Regions from separate parts of the Bradyrhizobium pachyrhizi genome, predicted to be linked through region 1. Evidence: predicted binding sites of a transcription regulator. Region 1 holds the regulator's gene; the other holds the start of a gene.
The links. The regulator LexA, encoded in region 1, represses DNA repair genes until DNA is damaged. The targets are predictions, from matches to a motif close to TGTTCNNNNTGTGTTCNG.

Region 1 (4,209 bases):
GGAGGCGCTGGTGCATCCCAGTTTCCAGATGTCGTTCGCCGCGACGCTCGGGCTGGTGGCGCTGGTGCAGATCGGGCTACCGAACCTGCTGGCGTCGCCCGACCATTCGGCGACCGCGCGGGTCGCGCTGTGGGGCGGGCGCGAGCTCACGATGCTGATGCTGGCCTCGCTCGTGGCGGGGCTGGCGACGACGCCCTATGCCGCGTTCCATTTCCATCGCGTGACGCCCTACGGGCTGCTCGCCAACCTCGCGGCGATGCCTGTCGTCTCGGCGGTCGTGATGCCGGCCGGCCTGCTCGGGCTCGTCGCCATGCCGTTCGGCTTCGACGGACTGTTCTGGGCGATCATGGGTCTTGGCATCGACTGGATGATCCTGGTGACGCAATGGGTCGCCGCACTCCCGGGCGCGGTCGGCCGGATGGCGGCGTTCGGCATCGGGCCGCTGATCGCCGCGAGTGCCGGCATCATCCTGCTCGGGCTGCTGCGCACGCCGCTGCGCTGGTCAGGCGCGGTGCTGCTGCTGGTGGCCTCGGTCTGGGCGCTCAGGGTGCCGCAGCCGGACGTGCTGGTGTCGGGCGACGGCCGCAACGTCGCGGTGCGTGGCGGTGACGGACGGCTGCATCTGATGCACAGCGCCAAGGATGCATTTTTGGTCAAGGAGTGGCTGGCGGCGGACGCCGACGCGCGCACCGCCACCGATGCGTCGCTCGGCGAGGGCGTCTCCTGCGATGCCGGCGGCTGCGTGACCCAGGCACCCGGCGGCGCCTTCGTCGCGCTGGCGACCCGGCCGGAGGCGCTGGCGGACGACTGCGAGCGCGCAGCCCTGATCGTGACGGCGCGGCCGGCGCCGCAGGGCTGCGCGGCATCGGTGATCGATGCCGAGCGGCTGCGCCGCCACGGCGCGCTGGTGCTGCGACGGATCAGGGACGGCTACGCCGTCGATGCAGTCAAGCCCGGCGGGATCGACCGGCCGTGGTCGCCGGCGGTTCCCGGCGACGGCGAGAGCGAGACGACGCTACGCGCGCCCGCCGCCGCGCCGCGGCCTGCGGTGGATGCGACGCCGGCTGAGACCGATCTGCAGGGCGATGATTAGCTGTGGTCTGGCGAGGGGCCGCTTGGCAGCTCGAACAGGCCGAGATGATATTCGTCGGAGTCGGGGGCGTCGGGCTTCTTGACGAGAGTAAAGGAAGCCTCGGGAAATTGCTCCCAGACTTTCAGGTCGTCGGCCGTTACCGTCAGCCAACCGAACCGGAACAGGTAGCGGCCCGGTTCCGTGACGCGTCCAGCCTTTTGCCATGTGACCTTATCGACCACCGCGCACGTCCTCCGTGCCCGATGATGCGCCAAGGCGCCGGCCGACGCAAATCTCCTTCTGCGCCCCGGAAGCGGGAGTCCGGGGTCGCCCGAAATTGCTTAGGTCATTCGCCGCCGAACAGCTCATTCCGCGGCGACGATGCGCTCAACCCAAAAACAGCGTTGCGAATGCGGAGGGCCGCCGCTCCACAACCTTCGGCTTCTGCTCGACCGGCGGATGCAGCGCCGGCAATTGCAGCACGCTGACGCGCTGTCCCTCGACCAGCTGGGTCACCAGCACATGGCTGCCGTCGGGGAATTCGACCGCGTCATGATGCCGATCGGGCACGTCGGGCTCGACTTCGTTGAACACGCCGACGCGATAGTTCAGCGTCTTGGTCCAGATCCAGCGGCTGTCGTAGCGAACGTTCTCGGCGAAAGCGAGCTCGGTGCCCGGCAGCATGCAGACCGCGACAGTGGGATCGTTCTCCGAGGCAAAGCCGCGGGTCGACGTGCCGCGGAACGTCGTCGTGATCAGCGTCTCTCCGACAATGGCGGGGCGCGATGCCACGGCGTGCAGACTATAGTCACACATCGGATGGCTCCTCATTTCGAGGTAGCGACCCGTGCCTCTCCTTGAGGCATTAGGGCCTCTACCAGAGTGGACGATAGCGAACGAGCGTCTGCTCGTTTCTGGGCGATTGTACGACTGGTCCGAGATCGCTCCGATCACAAACACGCGACGCTGCGCGAGAGGTATCGGAGCGCATCGGGCAGGCCGTACGCTACACTATCATGCAAGGAACGATCCGACGTGTTGCTCGTTCCCGGCCGCCGCAAGTATTTGCAATTCAGTATTTGCGATAAAGGCCGATCAGCTTGCCCTGGATGCGGACCCGGTTCGGCGGCAGGATGCGCACTTCATAGGCGGTGTTGGCCGGCTCGAGCGCGATCGATGCGCCGCGGCGGCGGAAGCGCTTCAGGGTGGCTTCCTCCTCGTCGATCAGCGCCACCACGATGTCGCCGGTATTGGCGACGTCGTTGCGCTGGATCAGCGCCATGTCGCCGTCGAGGATGCCGGCATCGACCATCGAGTCGCCGCGCACCTCGAGCGCATAGTGCTCGCCGGCGCCGAGCATGTCGGGCGGCACGCTGATGGTGTGGCTGCGGGTCTGCAGCGCCTCGATCGGCGTACCGGCGGCGATCCGGCCCATCACGGGGACCGCGACTGGACGGTTGCCGTCGTCCTCGGCAATCGGCGGCGTGCTGGCGCGCCGGCCGAGGGTGCCTTCGATGACACTGGGCGTGAAGCCGCGGCGACCGTTGCCGGCGCCGGCCGAGAGTTCGGGCAGCTTGATGACCTCGATGGCGCGGGCGCGGTTCGGCAGGCGGCGGATGAAGCCGCGCTCCTCCAGCGCAGTGATCAGGCGGTGGATACCGGACTTCGAGCGCAGGTCGAGCGCATCCTTCATCTCGTCGAAGGAGGGCGGTACGCCGGCCTCTTTCAAACGTTCATTGATGAAACGCAGTAGTTCGTACTGTTTGCGCGTGAGCATCTCGAGTATTCCCCCGGTTGATAGCGTCGTTCGATTCCGAGACTCTTCTGGTGGGGCCTGCAGGCCGGGCCTGACCTCAGGAGCATGTGCTCAATGCACCTGCTTCCACGCGGCTTCCCGATTGTAGACACCAGTACTCGAAACAAATCATGAACGGACACTATATGTTCGATATGTGTTCCGCAACCACTTAATTTCCGGTGAACGTGTCGGGCAACGCACAATCGGCGGGGCGCGAAAACCCTATTCGGGCAGTGTCAGAATTTCGCATTCGCTGCCTTTGACGGCAGCCGCCGCAAACGGCGGACGCACGAGAAGCGCCCGTGCCGCAGCGAGATTCCCGAGCAGCGACGAGTCCTGCTGCGTCACCGGGGTTGCGACCAGCGTGCCGTCCTCGCGCGCTTCGAGACGCGCACGCAGATAGTCCTCGCGCTGGTCGTTGGCGGCGAGGTCGCGGCCGAGCAGGGCGCTTGCGCGGCGATGATGAATCACTTTCCGGCCGCTCAGCGCCCGAATCAACGGCACCAGGAACAGGAAGGCGCAGACATAGGACGACACCGGATTGCCGGGCAGGCCGATCACCCGCATCGCGCCGAGCCGGCCGTGCATCATCGGCTTGCCGGGCCGCATCGCAATCCGCCAGAACGCCATCTCGACGCCCTCGGCTTCCAGCGACCGCTTGACGAGATCGTGGTCGCCGACCGAGGCGCCGCCTGTCGTGATGAGGATATCGGCGCCGGCCTCGCGTGCCCGGCGGATGCCGGCCGTGGTCGCCTCCACCGTGTCGGCGGCAACGCCGAGGTCGACGGTCTCGGCGCCTTCGGCGCGCGCCAGCGCCCGCAGCGCGTAGCCGTTGGAATAGACGATCTGGCCGGGACCGGGCTGCGAGCCCGGCATCACCAGCTCGTCGCCGGTCGCCAGCACCGCGACCTTCGGGCGGCGGCGCACCGTCAGTTCCGGATAGTTCATGGCGGCCGCCAGCGACAGCGCGCGGTCGGACAGGCGGCTGCCGCCGGCGAGCAGCACCTCGCCCTCACGGAAGTCGACCCCGGCCTGGCGGATGTGCCGCCCGACGCTGGCGGCCTCCGAGATCGTGATGTGGTCGCCGTCGACGGCGGTGTCTTCCTGGATGATCACGGCGTCGGCGCCGCTCGGGATCACGCCGCCGGTGAAGATCCGCACCGCCTCGCCGGCGCCGACCGTCCGCTCGAACGGCCGGCCGGCGGCGACTTCGCCGATCACCTTGAGCCGGGCCTTTAGATCGGCCGCATCGGCGGCGCGCACCGCATAGCCGTCCATCGCCGACATCGGCTGCGGCGGCTGGGTGCGCAGCGCCGCGAGGTCGTGCGCAAGCGTGCGG
Region 2 (4,209 bases), 2.7 Mb from region 1:
GATGAAGTGCGAAGCGGAGGCGGCATTCTGGCCCATCTCACCGGTGATTTCATTCTGCTCGGCAACCGCTCCGTTGACGTTCTCGAACACCGGGCGGATCTTTTCGATCGCCTGGGAGATGCGGTGGACCGCGTCCGCCGATCCGGTGGCGTCCTTCTGCAATACCTCGATCTTGCGGGTGATCTCCTCGGTCGCGCTCTGGGTCTGCACTGCCAGCGCCTTGACCTCAGTTGCGACCACCGCAAAGCCCTTGCCGGCGGCACCGGCGCGCGCCGCCTCGATCGTCGAGTTCAGCGCGAGCAGCGTGGTCTGCCGCGCGATCTGCGCGATCAGATTGACGACGTTGCCGATCGCGGCCGAAGACTCGCGCAGGCGATCGACATTGTCGGTGGCCTCGCGCGCCGCGGCCGCGGCGTCGTCGGCGAGCTGGCTCGCGCTGCGAACCTGCGCGCCGATGCCCTCGGCGGAGTGGGTGAAACGGTCGGCGGCTTGCGAGAACGTCGTCGCGGTGCTCTGCGCATCGCTGCTGCGGCCGGTCAGCGCATCGGTGCGGGCGCGAATGGTGGCGAGCTTGGCTGCCGTCGCCTCGGCGCCGTCGGCGACCGAGCTCGCGGCGCGCTCGAGCTGGCGGATCATCGCCCCGAGCTCGAGTTCCAGCAATTCCAGGATTTCCTTGGATGAATCCTTGGCCAAATCAGTCTCGGTCGAGACCTGAGGGGTGGCGGCCGCGGTTGGAACCTGCGGCGCGACGGCCGGCGCAGCCGGCTCCGGCACTTGCTTTCGAAACAAACCGAACGCCATGTGGGCTCTTTAGGGGCTGTGGAAAGTTGCGGCGGGACGGGGCGATCCTCGCATCCGGGCGTGAAGTCATGGTTAACAAGTGCCTCATATTCCGGCTTGCGGTAGTATTCCTCCGCCGTAGGGCCCCGCCGATCCTTTGATTTTGACCGTGAGGGGCCTATAAGGCCGCGTTTTCCATCCCTGTTCAGACCCTAAGCTCCGAAGAGACGTCGCATGGCCGGCCATTCCCAATTCAAGAACATCATGCACCGCAAGGGCCGGCAGGATGCCCAGAAGTCGAAGCTTTTCGGCAAGCTGGCCCGCGAAATCACCGTGGCGGCCAAGCTCGGCACCCCGGACCCGGCGATGAATCCGCGGCTGCGCGCCGCCGTGGTCGCGGCCCGCGCCGAGAACATGCCCAAGGACAATATCGACCGCGCCATCAAGAAGGCCGCGGGCAATGAGGGCGAGAACTACGACGAGATCCGCTACGAGGGTTATGGCCCCGGCGGCGTCGCCGTCATCGTCGAGGCGCTGACCGACAACCGCAACCGCGCTGCTTCCGACATCCGCTCCTTCTTCACCAAGTCGGGCGGCAATCTCGGCGAAACCGGCTCGGTCGCCTTCATGTTCGATCGCACCGGCATCATCGAATACGACGCCAAGGTCGCCTCCGACGACGCGATGCTGGACGCCGCGATCGAGGCCGGCGCCGACGACGTGGTCTCCAGCGAGGGCGGCCACGAGGTCTACGCCTCGCAGGACACCTTCCGCGAAGTCGCAAAAGCGCTGGAAGCGAAGTTCGGCGAGCCGCGCAAGGCGGCGCTGACCTGGAAGCCGCAGAACACCGTTTCGGTCGACGACGAGACCGGCGAAAAGCTGCTGAAGCTGATGGACCTGCTCAACGAGCACGACGACGTGCAGAATGTGTTCGCCAATTTCGAGGTGTCCGACGCGCTGATCGCGAAGATGGGCGGTTGATCCATTTGCTCCGCTGTCATCGCCCGGCTCGACCGGGCGATCCAGTATTCCAGAGACCTTCATTTGATCCGCGAGGCCGCGGCGTACTGGATCCCCCGCTTTCGCGGGGGACGACGAGCCGAGGCTGGGCGATGGGCCGAGCTGACCGCGACGGAGGCGGGGATGAGGCTCCGTTTGTGTTTCGTTCTCCCGGCGCAGGCGGTATCACTACCCCATGACATCCCAGCCGATTCGCTCTCCCGTCCGCATCATCGGTATCGATCCGGGTCTCCGCCGCACCGGCTGGGGGGTGATCGAGACCGAAGGCAATCGTCTCGTCTATATCGCCTGCGGTTCGGTCGAGCCGCCGGACGATCTGCCGCTGGCGAGCCGGCTGCTTGCGATCCATGAGGGGCTGGCTGCCGTGCTCGCCCACCACCGACCGGCGGAGGCGGCGGTCGAGCAGACCTTCGTCAACAAGGACGGCGTTGCCACGCTGAAGCTCGGCCAGGCGCGCGGCGTCGCCATGCTGGCGCCCGCAATGTTCGGTATCTCGGTCGCCGAATACGCGCCGAACCAGGTCAAGAAGACCGTGGTCGGCGCCGGACATGCCGAGAAGAGCCAGATCCAGGTGATGCTGAAGATCCTGCTGCCGAAAGCCGAGCCGCCGTCCGCCGACGCCGCGGACGCGCTCGCGGTCGCGATCACCCACGCCCATCACCGCCAGAGCACCGCGCTGCGGCTCAAGGTGGCGAACCTATGATCGGCAAGCTGAAGGGCCTGATCGATTCCTATGGCGAGGACTATGTGATCCTCGACGTCGGCGGCGTCGGCTATCAGGTGCATTGCGCGAGCCGCACGCTGCAGGCGCTGCCGTCGCCGGGCGGCGCTGCCGTGCTCTCGATCGAGACCTATGTCCGCGAGGACCAGATCAAACTGTTCGGCTTCCGCAGCGATCACGAGCGCGAATGGTTTCGCCTGCTGCAGACCGTGCAGGGCGTCGGCGCCAAGGTCGCGCTCGCGGTGCTCGGCACGCTGCCGCCGACCGATCTCGCCAATGCGATCGCGCTGCGCGACAAGGCGGCGGTGGCGCGGACGCCGGGGGTCGGGCCGAAGGTCGCCGAGCGCATCGTCAGCGAACTGAAGGACAAGGCGCCGGGCTTCGCCGATGTCGATCCCGCGGTGGTGCATCTGTCGGGCGCGATCGACAACAACCGCGCGCCGCGCCCGGTGACCGACGCGATCTCGGCGCTGGTCAATCTCGGCTACGGCCAGCCGCAAGCCGCTGCCGCCATCGCCGCCGCCTCGCGCAGCGCCGGTGAGAGCGTCGAGACCGCGCAGCTGATCCGGCTGGGCCTGAAGGAATTGTCGAAGTGAGTTGTGTATCGAAGCGTCTCTCTTCTTCACCTCGCCCCGCTTGCGGGGAGAGGTCGGACCGCATCGAAGATGCGGTCCGGGTGAGGGGGTACAGGTCTCAACACGCATCGCGCTCGCGGATGGAGCCCCTCACCCCAACCCTCTCCCCGCAAGGGCGGGGAGAGGGAGAACAACCACCTCGTGCTGGTTTAGCGATATGAACACGCCCTCGCGCATGGTCTCGCCCGAACGCCGCTCCGATGATGTCGGCGACACCGCGCTGCGGCCGCAGTCGCTGACCGAGTTCGTCGGCCAGGCCCAGGCGCGCAAGAATCTCTCGATCTTCATCGAGGCTGCGAAGAAGCGCGGCGAGGCGCTCGATCATGTGCTGTTCGTCGGTCCGCCCGGCCTCGGCAAGACCACGCTGGCGCAGATCGTCGCGCGCGAGCTCGGCGTCGGGTTTCGCGCCACCTCCGGCCCTGTCATTGCGAAGGCCGGCGATCTCGCGGCGCTGCTGACCAATCTCGAAGAGCGCGACGTGCTGTTCATCGACGAGATTCATCGCCTCAGCCCGGCGGTCGAGGAAGTGCTCTATCCCGCGATGGAGGATTTTCAGCTCGACCTGATCATCGGCGAAGGTCCCGCGGCGCGTTCTGTGAAAATCGAATTGTCGAAATTCACGCTGGTCGGCGCGACGACGCGTGCGGGGTTGCTCACCAATCCCTTGCGCGACCGCTTCGGCATTCCGATCCGGCTCAATTTCTACACCGAGGAAGAGCTGGAGAAGATCGTCACCCGCGGCGCCCGCGTGCTCAATATCGGCATGAGCCCCGACGGCGCCAACGAGATCGCGCGCCGCGCCCGCGGCACGCCGCGCATCGCCGGCCGCCTGCTGCGCCGGGTGCGCGACTTTGCCTCCGCCGCCGATGCCGATTCCGTCGACCGCGGCATCGCCGACCGGGCGCTGAGCGCGCTCGAGGTCGACAGCGCCGGGCTCGATGCGATGGACCGGCGCTATCTCACCACCATCGCCCTGAACTATGGCGGCGGACCGGTCGGCGTCGAGACCATGGCGGCGGCGCTGTCGGAGCCGCGCGATGCGATCGAGGACAT

Region 2: the regulator LexA is predicted to act here: its motif matches at 1,933-1,950, upstream of ruvC (crossover junction endodeoxyribonuclease RuvC).

What each region holds. Positions count from the first base shown of each region.
Region 1 covers NZ_CP121667.1:5,051,302-5,055,510, reverse strand. The annotation lists gene QA639_RS23740 (ComEC/Rec2 family competence protein) at 1-1,093, shown strand, start outside; gene QA639_RS23735 (hypothetical protein) at 1,090-1,314, opposite strand; gene QA639_RS23730 (hypothetical protein) at 1,460-1,888, opposite strand; gene lexA (transcriptional repressor LexA) at 2,145-2,849, opposite strand; gene QA639_RS23720 (molybdopterin molybdotransferase MoeA) at 3,093-4,209, opposite strand, start outside.
Region 2 covers NZ_CP121667.1:7,783,035-7,787,243, reverse strand. The annotation lists gene QA639_RS36815 (methyl-accepting chemotaxis protein) at 1-801, opposite strand, end outside; gene QA639_RS36810 (YebC/PmpR family DNA-binding transcriptional regulator) at 1,015-1,761, shown strand; gene ruvC (crossover junction endodeoxyribonuclease RuvC) at 1,976-2,503, shown strand; gene ruvA (Holliday junction branch migration protein RuvA) at 2,500-3,117, shown strand; gene ruvB (Holliday junction branch migration DNA helicase RuvB) at 3,314-4,209, shown strand, end outside.